Regions from separate parts of the Psychrobacillus sp. FSL K6-4615 genome, predicted to be linked through region 1. Evidence: riboswitches for the same ligand, from Rfam matches in the RefSeq annotation. Region 1 holds a riboswitch; each other region holds the start of a gene.
The links. Region 1 has a riboswitch for S-adenosylmethionine ahead of MKX53_RS02500 (methionine biosynthesis PLP-dependent protein). Riboswitches for the same ligand answer to the same signal wherever they lie in the genome.
Positions count from the first base shown of each region.

Region 1 (5,062 bases):
TGCAAGCTCTACTACTGCATGAATATCAGTGATACCCAAGCAAGGGTTCGAGGGTGTCTCAATGTATATTAGTTTTGTATTGGGTTGTATTGCTCTTGTAATTGCATCGATGTCAGTAAAATCTGCAAAGCTGTGCTCAATCCCAAAACGAGGCAATACTTCAGTAACAAAGCGAAAGGTACCGCCGTATACATCTTCTGTAATAACGATATGATCGCCAGAAGACAAAAGCATAAAAGTAGAAGAAATAGCTGCAATTCCCGAAGCAAATGCAAGTCCTCTAGTTCCTCCCTCTAGTTCCGCAATGGTTTTTTCAAGTGCTTCTCTTGTAGGGTTTCCCGATCGACTATAGTCATAAGGGCCGAAATTATCAAAGCTTTCTTGATGAAAAGTGGAGGATAAATAAATAGGAACATTGACAGCTCCCGTTTTTATTTCTGATTTTCCACGAGTAGAGGCGACGACTAGACTAGTTTCCAATGACTCTTTGAAATCACTCATTTTAAAACCTCACTTTCTAAAGTATTAAATACTTGTTGTAAATCTGTTATTAAATCTTCGACCTCTTCAATTCCCACCGAAAAACGAAGGAGACTATTATCAACCCCTCGTGCAGTTCGTTCCATCTCCGGTATATCCGCATGTGTTTGTGTAGCAGGATAAGTGATAAAGCTTTCCACACCGCCAAGACTCTCTGCAAATACAATTAATTTCAAATTCTCTAGGAAAGGGGCAACCCACTCGCTTTTATGTAAACGGAAGGACAACATCCCACCAACCCCGGGATATAATACATCTTTAACTGCAGGCTCTTGCTTTAAAAATTCTGTAATTCTTTTAGCGTTTAAATCATGTTGCTTCATACGTAGATGAAGCGTCTTTAATCCTCTTATGAGTAACCAAGAATCGAAAGGAGAAAGGACGGCTCCTGCTGCATTATGATTAGTTTGCAGCTGTTCACTAAGTTCCGCACCCTTCGAGACGACAAGTCCCGCAAGAACGTCATTATGTCCACCAATATATTTGGTACCACTATGAATGACAATATCAGCACCCATTTCAATAGGTCGCTGTAAGTAAGGAGTAAGGAATGTATTGTCTACGATTAAAAGTAGATTATGCTCTTTTGCAACCTCAGCAAATAGTTGGATATCAATTTCCAACATCAAAGGGTTTGTTGGGGTTTCAATAAATAAAGCTTTTGTATTTTTGGTTATCAATGCTGTTACTTCTTCAGCTGATTCAAACTTTGCATAAGTGGTACGAATATTGTAAGAATTTGCATACTGGTTAAATAACCGGTAGGTTCCACCATATAAATCATCAGGCGCAATTAATTCATCCCCTGAGCGAAAAAGGGACAAAACCAATTGTATAGCAGCCATGCCAGAACTACAGGCAAAGCCAGCATCTCCATCTTCTAACTTTGCAATTCCATCTTCTAAAATAGCGCGAGTTGGGTTTTTAGTTCGTGTGTAATCATATCCTGTTGACTGCCCGATCCCATTATGTTTGTAAGCTGTTGAAAGATAAATAGGGGGATTTACCGCACCAGTTTTCTCATCACTATGGTTGCCCAATTGAACTAACTGTGTATCGATACTGTTCTTTGACATTAGATGCTCATCCTTTACAATTAAAATAAAAAAAAGAGGATTCTCTAATAAGAAGAGAACCCTCAAGTAATATTGAAGTTTGTCTTCTTATCTTCAAGACGTCAAACGTCTATTTGGAATTAGCACCATACCTAAACGTGGCTGGTTGCTGAGACATCTACGGGCCAATCCCTCCGTCTCTCTGGATAAGAAAAATATATTAAATTATCAAAATTTTTAATTTAAATAAGCTTAACACGTTGCCATTCTTTTAACAAGATGCATTTTGTTCAACATCATAACAAAAATGTCCATATTAAAACAATTACACCGAGTATTAATGATATCCAACCTACTATTAACTTGTGAGAATAAGCTAAAGCTACTAGCCCCAAAAGAACTGCTCCAGCACCTAGCCAAAGCGGAGCATAAAAGAAACCTAGCACCCCTAAAACGATACCTAACAAACCAACCCATAATCCTGTAGAAGACTCCATCGTATCCACCTCCTATCTTGTATTGTAGGAACATAAGGCATAATGCTCCTCGTAATATTATATGAAGGTGTAAGAAAGGGAGATAAACAATCGGAGGGTGTATAGGGTACTTTGCCATTTAATTAAATAAACAAAATACTAGAATGTTGTTAAAAATTTGTTATACTAACAAACAGACCCGTCGGTATGTTAGGAGGAAATTCAGATATGGATACTAAATCACTCATAATTGAAACTGCTACAACACTGTTTCAACAAAAAGGCTACAAAACTGTAGGACTAACAGAAATTTTAAAAGCATGTAACGTTACAAAAGGGGCCCTTTACCACCACTTTCCAAATGGCAAAGACGAACTCTTAATAACTTGTTTACATGCTTTAAAAGAAGATATTACAACAGATATTAAAGTGATTTTCAGTAAGCATCCTTCGACTGAAGATGCCATAATTTCCATGATCGATAAGTTAATTCGTAGTTTTGAAAAGGATGGGACCATCACTGGCTATACATTTAGCAGTATCGTTAGTGAGATGGCGACAATGAGTGAGCCTGTCCGAACCGCTTGTAGTGATTTGTATGAAAATATAGAGCAAATTTATTACATTAAACTATTAGCGGATGGTTTTTCGGTTGAAAAGGCTACTGCCATTTCATTATTATTGACTGCTTCAATTGAAGGAGCAATGATGCTTTGTTTAACTCAGCAATCAACTAATCCCTTAATAAAAATTTCAAAACTATTACCAACTTTATTAAAGAATTTCTGAAAAGGAAAACCAATATCTAAAAAAGAGTACAGTAACTCTGTAATATTGTAGGAATTGTCAGCTGTTTAATGAAACAGCTTTTAATAGTGCACTTAGGAATCTGTGGACTATCTTTAATCCAAGCGAAAACCACCATAATAACATGGTTTGCATATTGGATTTAAATGAAAAAATCTTGGACACTTCAAAGAGTTTTTCTCTCTATAACGTTATCCTCTATTATAAAAATCGACTGTTTTGCTTCATATTAATTGCCAAGGTCTAAATAAGCTTTTTGAAAGGAAGATAAGTAAGATATGCATCAAGATAAAAGACTACCAAGGAATGGTAAAGAAGGCGCGATATTCGGCGCAATCATTTGTACATTATCAGTACTATTTATAGGATCAATCAACATAATTCTTGCAGCTGGAGGATTTAACAGTGAGGTTGCAATGGATATGTTAATCCTGTTGCCTATTATTTGGGTTATTGTGATGATTATTGAACCGTTAGCTATCGGTCGTTTTGCTGAATTTTTAGCATCTAAATTTATTTCACCAACAGACGGTTTTGCTGCTCGTATTATGTTCCGTACACTGTTCACAGTTTTAGGTATGTCATTTACAATGACTATTGTTGGAGATATCATGGGGAATGGATTTACAACTGAAATCTTTACTAACTTTATCCAAATTTGGCCACGTAACTTTTTAATAGCTCTATTCTTAGAAAGCTTGGTTATTCAACCGATTGCACGTTTTGTAATGGTTAAAATGCATGAAGCTCAAGATAGAAAAGCATTAGTTCAAACAAATACACAAAGTATCTAGGTAAAGTAAGGTACATGGACATTGCACTTACACATCGGATGAAGCTTTCTGTAATAGGGTAAATGAATCAGGAGAAGCTACGAGATACAGTCACGTAGCTTCTCTACTTTTTTAAGTAATCCTCCAATGTCGGTTCCCTAAAAGGTGAATAAGTTAATCCCATAAAAAAAGCGTCCAGACTTTTGAAAGTCTGGCCGCTTTTTTTATATTGTTGAACCAGGTTCACGAATGACTAATACATCACATTTAGCTGAACGCACGATTGCTTCAGATACCGAACCAATTAAATAGCGTTCTACTGGCGTATGTCCAGTAGCGCCGCAAATAATTAAATCTGCCTCCACTGATTTAGCAATCTCTTTTGTTATTACTGTTTTAGGTGAACCATATTCAATAATGATATTTACATTTTCAACACGAGCCGCTATAGAGCGAGCCTTATAGCGATCTAAGATTTCCCGAGATTGTTCTTTAACTTCCTCCGCAATTTCTTGATCAAAAGCTCCAAAATAACGCGTATCAATAATGTTTACGATATGTAATTGCGCTCCTTCATTTCGATATGCAATATCAATCGATTTGCGGAATGCATATTCAGCCTCTTTTGAACCATCTACCGCTACTATAATACTATTATATTGATTTTCCATTGTTTACATCTCCTCCTTTTATATATTTGGTTGAAGCTAGAACCATATCTACACCTAGCTTCCAAATTATATGTGTTAAGTTAATCATCCAAGTTGCTGTATCTGTCTTTATTGTAACATAGAGCATGTAACGGATAACTGCTGTAATATGGACTTTTGGTCCGTATTTCAGGAATACTCTCCCGATAATTGGAGTAAAAGTACAGTTCAATAAATTACATTACAAAATCCTCTTGTTGAGAAATATATTTTTTATTGATTAATGTGAAAAGCGTCACTTGAAACAGAAATCAGGGTTATATTAGTTGGATTATATTGTTCAAAATACTTGGGGCACTTAGTTCAAGGTATAAAATATTATAATTTCATAAAAAAAAGAATGGCTTAAAAAGCAAGCCATTCTCAAGGACTCTGATTTATTTCCCACCTAGCAGGTCAAATAATCCACCAGTTATACTACCTTCACCTTTTGAACCACCACCAGGTGTTTGGGGAGCTGCTGCAAATACTTTACTAGCCAATCTACTAAACGGAAGTGACTGGATCCATACGGTACCTGGACCACGAAGAGTAGCGAAGAATAATCCCTCTCCACCAAATAAGGCAGTTTTAACTCCTTTGACCATTTCTATATTGTAGTCAACGTCCGCAGTCATTGCTACGAGACACCCAGTATCTACGCGTAAAACTTCTCCTTGCTGAAGAGACTTTCTATGAATTGCCCCACCAGCATGAACGAA
Region 1 covers NZ_JBBOYQ010000001.1:509,621-514,682, forward strand. The annotation lists gene metC (cystathionine beta-lyase) at 1-501, opposite strand, end outside; gene MKX53_RS02500 (methionine biosynthesis PLP-dependent protein) at 498-1,616, opposite strand; SAM riboswitch class I at 1,701-1,808, opposite strand; gene MKX53_RS02505 (hypothetical protein) at 1,892-2,092, opposite strand; gene MKX53_RS02510 (TetR/AcrR family transcriptional regulator) at 2,300-2,860, shown strand; gene MKX53_RS02515 (DUF2798 domain-containing protein) at 3,157-3,672, shown strand; gene MKX53_RS02520 (universal stress protein) at 3,876-4,322, opposite strand; gene MKX53_RS02525 (TIGR00266 family protein) at 4,739-5,062, opposite strand, start outside.

Region 2 (5,062 bases), 2.0 Mb from region 1:
CTTTCAGCCTTACTTATTTTAAGAAGAAATTATTATATTTAGGTAGTTTTATAATCAATTATCCGAACATTTAAAGCAATCTAGTTGTTTGGAGCGCAGAGCGGTGACACCAGTGGGAACAGTACGAGCTGAAGACCCTGGACTGCATCGCGAGGGAAGCGGCTGAAGCCGGGCCCACGGAAAGCGTCCGCTTGAAGCGGAATTTAATGGCACTTCTATATTCTTATTTTTAAAGGACCGGGCGCATTTTGCTCGGCTTTTCTTGATTGGAGGTTCAATCATATATTAATTTATTCAAAATAATTGCCTATCCTTTCGGCTTTTATGTATGATTAAAAGAAAAAGGTGGTACAACATGACTATTCAATATTATGGCTATCCAAAATGTACAACGTGCAGAAAAGCAAGTAAATGGTTAAAAGATAATGGATTAGATTACATAGACAATCATATTGCTGAAAATCCCCCAACGAGAGAAACTCTTCAAAAAATGTTTGAGGTAAGTGGACTAGAACTAAAAAAATTCTTTAACACTTCCGGTATGAAATATCGCGAGCTTGGACTAAAAGACAAGCTTCCAACAATGTCAGAAGACGAACAATTATCCTTACTTGCTTCGGATGGAATGCTTATTAAACGACCAATTGTTTTTGACGGGAATAAATTAACGCTAGGCTTCAAGGAGCAACAGTTTGAGGATGTATGGAAGACTTCTTAAAGTCACTTGTTTTTACTATTAAAATATGTGAATATAGTAGATGAATGTATTATTAATGGAGAGGGGTATAATATATGAACGCACCTAAAGATTTAAAATACTCAGCAGAGCATGAATGGGTAAAAACTGAAGGCGGCAATGTCCGTATCGGTATTACTGAATTTGCACAATCTGAACTTGGAGATATCGTTTTTGTTGAACTTCCACAAGTTGGAGATGAGATCAAAGCAGGAGATCCGTTTGGAAGTGTTGAATCGGTTAAAACTGTTTCTGAACTGTATGCACCAATTAGCGGTAAAGTAGTAGAGGTAAATACAGAACTAGAAGATAGCCCTGAGTATGTTAACGAATCCCCTTATGAAAATGCATGGATGATTGTTATTGAACCATCTGATGCAGCTGAAGTGGATGGTTTACTTTCTCCAGAAAAATACGAAGAATTAATTTCAGAATAATTTCGAAAACGCCGCTTAATATCGGCGTTTTTTTCATATAATATTGGAAAGGGCATAGTTGGGAGAGAGGCTGAATGGCTATTGTCTTTAGTGAAAAGATAATTCTTGTTGAGGGTAGATCTGATAAACTAAAGCTTTTAAAACTGCTGGATGAATCAACAGAAATTATTTGCACCAATGGAACGATATCGAATGTCAGGCTAGAAGAAATTTTAAGTCCTTATGAAGGCATTCCTATTTATGCGTTTCTGGATGCAGATAAGTCTGGTGAGCAAATTCGCTCTGTCGTGAGAAAAGAATACCCTGAAGCGATTCATCTATATACCAATCCGATGTTCTGCGAAGTAGCGACCACACCATTCAAAGTTTTGGCTTCTATATTAAAAAGTGTTAATATAAAAGTGAAAAGACAATATTTACTTTAGGATGATGTTAATATGAATGAATGGACCTTAGAACAATGGAACAGCCATAAGAACAGTGGGCAGCTTACCATATTTTATATTTATACACCTATGTGTGGAACCTGCCAAGTTGCTAGTAAAATGATGCAAGTTATAAAAGAGATAAAGCCTTTTTTAATTGGTCAAGCAAATATTAACTATCTTGGAGATTTTGCTATGGATCATCAAATTGAAAGTGTGCCATGTCTGCTAATCGCTAAAGGAGGAACGGTATATAAAAAAATATATGCCTTTCAGTCAGTTCCGTTTATCTTGGATGCGATAAAAAGTATTGACGACCAAGTTGTCGTATGATAACATTTGATATACCGACAAATTAATAGTTTTACTCTTATTAAGAGAGGTGGAGGGAAGTGCCCTTTGAAGCCCGGCAACCGTCATGTAAATGAAATGGTGCCAAGTCACGCAAAGCAAATGCTTTGGGAAATGAGAGAATGGATAAATGTTATTAAATTGGATAACTTTAAACCCTTCTGCTCTTTTGCAGGAGGGTTTTTTTAGTTGAAAATGGGAAGAATAAGGTTTTAATACAAAGTAAATTTCAACAACCTGTTAATAATAGATAGGTATAGAATAGTTTAAAGAAAGGGGGCAAGGTTCCCATGATTAGTTTAAAAAATATTTCCAAAAAATTTAGTACGAAACAAGGTACGATTGTTGCAGTGGAAGAGGTGAATCTTGACATAAAAAAGGGTGAGATCTTTGGCATTATTGGTTATAGTGGTGCTGGCAAAAGTACACTCATTCGCTTATTAAATGGATTAGAAAAACCAACTTCAGGTGAAATCATCGTAAATAATGAAGACATCACAAAGATAAATGAAGTGAAGCTTCGCCAAGTAAGACAAAAGGTAAGTATGATTTTTCAACATTTTAATTTGTTATGGTCAAGAACGGTTGAAGAGAATATTGCTTTCCCATTGGAGATCGCCGGTATACCACCAGCTCAACGTTCTCAAAGAGTAAAGGAACTTATTGATTTGGTTGGTCTGGAAGGGCGAGCGCATTATTATCCTTCACAACTATCAGGTGGACAAAAGCAACGTGTTGGGATTGCACGCGCATTAGCCAACCGTCCAGAAGTACTTCTTTGTGATGAAGCAACTTCTGCATTAGACCCCGAAACTACAGATTCTATTTTAGATTTATTAGTTAGTATCAATGCAAAACTAGGTCTGACAATTGTATTAATAACCCATGAGATGCAAGTTATTCAGAAGATATGTGGTCGCGTTGCAGTTATGGAAAAAGGTCATGTAGTAGAAGAAGGAAATGTGCTAGATGTATTTCAAAATCCGCAACAAACGATTACGAAACGTTTTGTTTCGCAGGTCAGTGATTCCAATAAGGCGTTGCAAACAATACAGCAATTAAAAGAACTTTATCCAAATGGCAAGCTGATTAAGCTCGTATTTGTTGGAGAGCAGACTGTACAACCAATACTGTCTAGACTTATCAAACAGTTTGATTTGGAAGTAAATATTGTACAAGGAAATATTTCGCATACACAAACTGGTGCATTTGGTACGCTAATCCTTCAGTTAGAAGGAGAAGCATTACTAATAGATGATGCAATTCGATATATACACGAACAAAAAGTAAATACAGAGGTGATCAACAATGATTAATAATTTGTTTCCTAATGTTGATTGGCCAAAAATGTGGGAAGCCACAGTTGAAACATTATATATGACTGCAGTATCAACAATTTTAACAGCTATTATTGGACTAGTTCTCGGTCTTCTACTTTTCTTAACTAGCCCTCATCAAGCGTGGGCAAACAAATTAGCAAACTGGTTAACAGGAGCTTTCGTCAATATATTCCGCTCCATTCCATTTATTATTTTGATCATTTTGCTAATACCTTTAACGAAGTTTTTGGTCGGAACAATGCGTGGTCCAAATGCGGCCTTCCCGGCTTTAGTAATCGGAGCTGCTCCATTCTACGCCCGTATGGTGTTAATAGCGCTTCGAGAAATTGATAAAGGTGTGCTAGAAGCTGCAAAATCGATGGGTGCTAAAACTTCTACTATTATATGGAAAGTATTAATGCCAGAATCTATGCCTGCTTTAGTATCAGGCATAACGGTTACAGCGATTTCACTAGTTGGATATACAGCGATGGCTGGTATTATCGGAGCTGGTGGACTAGGAACATTAGCCTTTTTAGATGGTTTCCAAAGAGGTAGGACAGACGTAACGCTTGTTGCCACGGTATTAATATTAATTATGGTATTTATCATCCAGTGGATTGGTGATGTAATTACTACGAAGATAGACAAACGATAATAGGTGTTAACGAGAGTACTCGATCACATAGAAATAATAGGATAAAAAGGGAGAGATATTGAATGAAGAAATTTTTAGCTGGAGCATTACTATCAGTAAGTGCATTAACCCTTGCAGCATGTGGAGATGAAAAAAGTAGTCAACTAGTAGTAGGTGCATCTAACGTACCTCATGCAGTTATATTAGAAGAAGTTAAACCAATTCTAGAAGAACAAGGAATTGAACTTGTTGTAGAATCATATCAAGATTATGTATTACCAAACAAAGATTTAGATTCAGGAGACTTGGACGCAAACTTTTTCCAACACATTCCTTACTTTGAATCACAAAAAGCTGATTTTGGATATGACTTCGCCAACGCAGGCGGTATTCACATCGAGCCAATCGGTTTATACTCTAAAAAATACGGTTCTATTGAAGAGCTTCCAGAGGGTGCAACTATTTTAATGAGTAACTCTGTTGCGGATCATGGACGTATCCTTGCAATGTTAGAAGCGAAAGGCCTTATTAAATTAGCAGACGGCATTGATAAAACAAAAGCGGAAGTAAAAGATATTGTGGAAAATGAGAAAAACCTTGAATTTGATGCTAACTATGAATCTGCTTTAATGGTTCAGTTATATGAAAATGAAGAAGGCGACGCAGTACTGATCAACTCTAACTATGCAATTGACGCTGACCTTAATCCATTAGAAGACTCAATCGCTATTGAAGAATCAGATGAATCTCCATACGTAAATATCATCGCAGTAAACTCTGGTGATGAAGACAATAAAGAGATTAAAGCTTTAGTAGAAGCATTAAAATCTAAAGAAATCCAAGACTTCATCCTAAGCGAATGGGGCGGATCAGTAGTACCGGTAAAATAATAATATTGTAGAGAAAACAGGCATCCTGGGGTGTCTGTTTTTTTGTGGTTGGTTTTTGGTTAGGATATGCCATAACAATGTCCAAATAGCCCATAACTAATATATATAGCCCATTAAACAAACCAACTCCATGATTAATAGAATATTACGTATATTACTCATCCTATTCACTTTAATAAATGAGTGTGCTAAAGTGTATGAAAGTTATAAATAACACATTTGTACATTTGAGGAGGACACTTCATGAAAAGGTTTGGGTTATTGCCA
Region 2 covers NZ_JBBOYQ010000001.1:2,548,824-2,553,885, reverse strand. The annotation lists gene MKX53_RS12795 (arsenate reductase family protein) at 356-718, shown strand; gene gcvH (glycine cleavage system protein GcvH) at 793-1,173, shown strand; gene MKX53_RS12785 (toprim domain-containing protein) at 1,248-1,598, shown strand; gene MKX53_RS12780 (thioredoxin family protein) at 1,611-1,931, shown strand; SAM riboswitch class I at 1,966-2,070, shown strand; gene MKX53_RS12775 (methionine ABC transporter ATP-binding protein) at 2,240-3,265, shown strand; gene MKX53_RS12770 (methionine ABC transporter permease) at 3,258-3,926, shown strand; gene MKX53_RS12765 (MetQ/NlpA family ABC transporter substrate-binding protein) at 3,989-4,795, shown strand; gene MKX53_RS12760 (dicarboxylate/amino acid:cation symporter) at 5,039-5,062, shown strand, end outside.
Region 2: linked by a shared signal. The riboswitch ahead of MKX53_RS12775 (methionine ABC transporter ATP-binding protein) and the one ahead of MKX53_RS02500 (methionine biosynthesis PLP-dependent protein) in region 1 are both predicted to bind S-adenosylmethionine.

Region 3 (5,062 bases), 2.9 Mb from region 1:
TATCCTGATCAAATATACCGGCAAGCTGATCTCCTCTTTGTATAATACGTACATTTTTTCCAATACTAACAAAGTTTTCGGCCATTTCTAGTCCAATATATCCTCCACCAATTATAGTAACTTGTTGAACATTTTCTAAATCGGCGATAATTGCCTCTGTATTTGGAATGGTTTTAATCGTATGAATCCCTAACAAATGCCCACCGTTCCAATTAGGAACAACAGGAGTAGCACCCGTCGCAATAAGCAAGCAGTCATAGCTTAAGATAAAATTATCTCTCGTTTGCAGAATATTCCCTGACACTGTTTTATTGTTAGGGTCTACATGGGTCACTTCATATCCTGTCTTTGCATCAATTCCGTATTTACTACGGAACATTTCTACACTTCGTGCTATAACGTCCGTTGAAGATACTACTTGTTTTCCTACTACATAGGGTAAACCACACTGTCCATAGGAATAAATATGTCCTTTTTCCAATGTCGTAATTCGAGCGTCAGGATCATTACGTACAATTTCCATTGCCGCACTCATCCCCGCAGCGTCTCCACCTATTATTACGTAGTGCATGAAGTTTCCTCCTTTGACTTTCCTTATTACTCTTTCTATACCCAACAATAACTTCCCTTCAAGTATTAGTGAATAGTTATGTTTGTTAGACGCTTAAAATTTTTCTTTTTATTTCCTTCTAAAAGTTCTTCATTGTCTTATTCTATGTAAAAAAGGCATGCCCTAATAGGACATGCCCAAAATAATTGTTTATACTGCTCTATTCCAGAAACGATGGGCAGCAACAGCATTTAAGAAACTATCTACAAAGCCTTTACCAGTTTCTTTAGTGAGAACACCAGCCTGACCAGTGAAGTGCAGATTATCAACTAGTTGCTCTCCACTAAATGTAGCACCAATTGGTTTAAAATGGGCATATGCTTCCTTAATGAAGTACGAAGCCTCTTTTTCAAACATGGCCGTTTTGCCATGTGAACTTGCTACATATACTGCATCAAATAATACAGAATCAGCAGTTAAGAAAGTATGGTCAACTGGTAACAGCGTGCCATCCGCTCCTGCAACAGATCCATGATGATCACTCACTATTTCAGGCATTGTTCCGCCTGCTTTTAAGTCTGCTAGAATCGCAGGTAAATCCTCTTCAAATCCTTCTCCGACTAAAACAGCAATTTTTCGTGTCTGAGGTTTCATAATAGTATTTAACTGACTAAGTGCTGGAGAAGACTTAGTATTCGTTGCAGTACTTACACCTTGCACTACTAGTCCTAGATTTTCTGCTACCTTACTCGCTAGATCCAAATCTACTTGTGCAAACATCTCTAATACTTGCTGACGAACAGTAAGTTCCTTACATTTACCAAGTTCAAAGCTAAATGCATTAATGATATGTTCTTTTTCTGTATCGCTCATACTATTCCAGAATAATATAGCCTGAGTGAAGTGATCCTTGAAACTCTCACTTCGCGCTCTAACTTTACGCGCATCTATTTTTTCCTCATAATGCGTGTATCCACCCTCCGCTTCGCTAACAGGTGTTGGAGTATTGTTAGCAAGAGAGTTTTTATGGTAGCTCACTCTACCTACATTAATCGATTGTCTACCATATCCGTCACGTTGGTTGTTATGGAATGGGCAAACTGGTCTGTTTATCGGAAGCTCATGGAAATTAGGTCCTCCAAGACGTATTAATTGTGTATCTGTATATGAGAATAATCGCCCTTGAAGTAGAGGATCATTAGAGAAATCAATTCCCGGGACAACACTCCCTGGATGGAATGCTACTTGCTCGGTTTCAGCAAATACATTATCTACATTGCGATTTAATGTCATTTTCCCTAGAATTTTAACTGGGATTTCTTCCTCAGGCCATAGTTTAGTAGGGTCTAAAATATCAAAGTCATATTTAAACTCATCTTCCTCTGCGATGAGTTGTACGCCGAATTCATACTCTGGATAGTCCCCATTCTCAATCGCCTCATATAGGTCGCGACGGTGAAAGTCTGGATCTTTCCCATTTATCTTTTGCGCTTCATCCCATACAACTGAGTGGGTACCAAGCAACGGCTTCCAATGAAACTTCACAAAATGGGATTTACCCGCATCATTAACGAAACGGAATGTATTTACACCGAACCCTTCCATCATTCGGAAACTACGAGGAATGGCACGATCAGACATTGTCCACATGACCATATGTGCTGACTCCTGATTGTTGGCAACAAAATCCCAAAACGTATCATGAGCACTAGCAGCTTGTGGAATTTCATTATGGGGCTCTGGTTTTAAAGCATGTACTAGGTCTGGAAATTTAATAGCATCTTGTATGAAAAAGACAGGGATATTATTTGCTACTAAATCATAATTTCCTTCTTCCGTATAAAATTTTGTTGCAAAGCCACGAGCATCGCGTGCTAACTCTCCAGAACCACGTGATCCTGCCACAGTGGAGAACCTCACGAATACAGGAGTCTTTTTACCCGGTGTTTGCAAGAACTTCGCTTTTGTAAATTCACTTGCAGATTCATATACCTCAAACTCCCCATGAGCCGCATAACCTCTAGCATGTACTACTCTTTCTGGTATACGTTCATGATCAAAATGAGTCATTTTTTCACGAAAATGGAAGTCTTCCATTAAAGTAGGGCCTCGTTCTCCTGCTTTAAGGGAAAACTCATCCTCCGAAACTTTAAGTCCTTGATTTGTAGTCATTGCTTGTCCTTGATCGTCCACTCGAAATTCTTCTAATTGTTCATTTTTACTATTTCCAGCTACTTTCTTATCCAAACAAATTCCTCCTCTAATTATCTCTTCCCTATTGTTAATACCCAGGATGACTTTCTAAAAAACCTATAAATTCAATTACATATTTAAATCCTATTAAAGCAATATGAATTACTATTGACTTCACCTAGATGAAGTAGTAAGATTATTTCAACAACTACATACTACTTATTAAGAGAAGCGAAGGGACTGGTCCGATGATGCTTCAGCAACCGCCAAAGCTATGGTATGGTGCTACTTCCAGCAAGAAATTGAGAGATAAGTATTTATTTAACCACTTACTCTTCTCATTTTGAGATGGGTTTTTTATTTCCTCTTAATACCTACTTAACTAATCGGAATAGTTTAAATTAAAGGAGATAGCAACTGTGATAAATTTATACATCAAAACAGAAAAACAGCAGCAATGGATTAATCGTTTGGAAGAATTAGAAGACAAATTTAAAAGCAAATCAGCAGATATTGACGAGAATTCTATTTTCCCAAAAGAAAATGTGGAGGATTTATTAAAACTAGGTTATGCAAGTCTAACTCTACCTGAATCGTATGGGGGCAAAGGTTTTTCTGTCTACGATATGGTTCTTTCACAGGAAATTCTTGCTAGCTTTGATGCAAATACTGCCTTATCGGTAGGGTGGAGTTTAGGTGTAGTAGGCGAACTATACGAAAAAAAATTATGGACACAGGAAAGATTAGACTTTTTCGCTACAGAAGTATTAAATGGTGCACTCATAAATCGTTCCGTCAGTGAAGCACAAACAGGTAGTCCAACACGAGGTGGCAGACCTGGTACTACCGCTATTAAAAAGGGAGATTCTTGGGTACTAAACGGACGTAAAATATTCACAACCGCTTCCCCCGTACTATCCTACTTTTTAACATCTGCTTGGATTGAGGAAGAAGAAAGAATTGGTTTTTTCCTTATACCTCGTGATACGGAGGGGCTTTCCATTGAGGAAACGTGGGATGTAGTTTCCATGCGCGGAACTAGCAGCAATGATTTAGTACTAAGCAATGTAACCGTTCATAAATCCAATTTAGTAGAGCTTCCTGAATTCGCTAGTGGCGGGAAGATCAATGGTTGGCTGCTTCATATACCTGCAACTTATCTTGGAATTGCACAGGCTGCAAGAGACTATGCAGTCCACTTTGCTAATACCCATTCACCCAATAGCTTGAATGGCTCTATTGCACAGCTACCAAACGTACAGCAGCTACTAGGTGAAATAGATTTAGAGCTTACGAAGGCTAGACTCGTCATTTACGGAGTTGCGTCCTCTTATGACAATGAATCTACAAAAGAACTTCTAACCAACGAAGTAAGCGTGGCAAAGCATATCGTTACTAATTCAGCAATCACTATTGTCGACAAAGCGATGCGATTAGTTGGTGCCAAAAGCTTACAAAGAACAAACCCCTTGCAACGTTATTACCGCGATGTTCGAGCAGGACTCCATAATCCCCCTATGGATGATATGACGATAAAAAAACTTGCACTAACTGCGTTAGAGGAAGATAACAATAAAAATTAGTGAAACGAGGAGATTAAATATGAATAAGTACTTTAAATTGGCTGCATTAGGGTTAGCCTCCGTGACAATTTTAGCTGCATGTAGTTCTGGAAAGGCTTCAACGACTTCAGAAGATGGAGATGTTCGAAAAGTAAAAGTTGCCTATGACATGGCATCTAAGCCTATTTCTTGGTTAGATGATAAAGGAAATGCTACGGGATACGATGTAGAAGTTATGAAATTAGTAGATGAACTACTTCCTGACTACGAATTTGAATATATAGGAACGACAAGCGATGATCTATTAATCGGAGTGGAACAAGGTAAGTTTCAAGTAGGTGTAAAAAATGCATTTTGGACAGAGGAACGCACCGAGAAGTTTATTTTCCCTAAAGATTTCCTAGGTCTAAGCAGTGCCGGTCTCGTATTGAAAAAAGAAAATGAGCATATTAAATCATTAGAGGATTTTGCATCTGCCGGCTACTCTTTAGCTCCTATTGCAGCAAACAATGCGCAATATACAGTAATTGACGAATATAACAAGACCAACCCAGATAATCCAGTCAAACTAGATGCCGGAGATGCTTTCACAGTGGATGTAGTCCAATGGGTCAATGAGGGTCGCGTGGACGGCGGAGTAATAATCGAAGGACCATTCCAAAAACAAGTATTAGATGAAAGCGGCCCTTACTATAATCTAAAAGATGAAGTTGTTTACAATGAATTTGCAGTGATTAAAACATGGCCTTTATTCAAT
Region 3 covers NZ_JBBOYQ010000001.1:3,373,432-3,378,493, forward strand. The annotation lists gene MKX53_RS16880 (FAD-dependent oxidoreductase) at 1-571, opposite strand, end outside; gene MKX53_RS16885 (catalase) at 761-2,797, opposite strand; SAM riboswitch class I at 2,960-3,059, shown strand; gene MKX53_RS16890 (acyl-CoA dehydrogenase family protein) at 3,163-4,326, shown strand; gene MKX53_RS16895 (transporter substrate-binding domain-containing protein) at 4,346-5,062, shown strand, end outside.
Region 3: linked by a shared signal. The riboswitch ahead of MKX53_RS16890 (acyl-CoA dehydrogenase family protein) and the one ahead of MKX53_RS02500 (methionine biosynthesis PLP-dependent protein) in region 1 are both predicted to bind S-adenosylmethionine.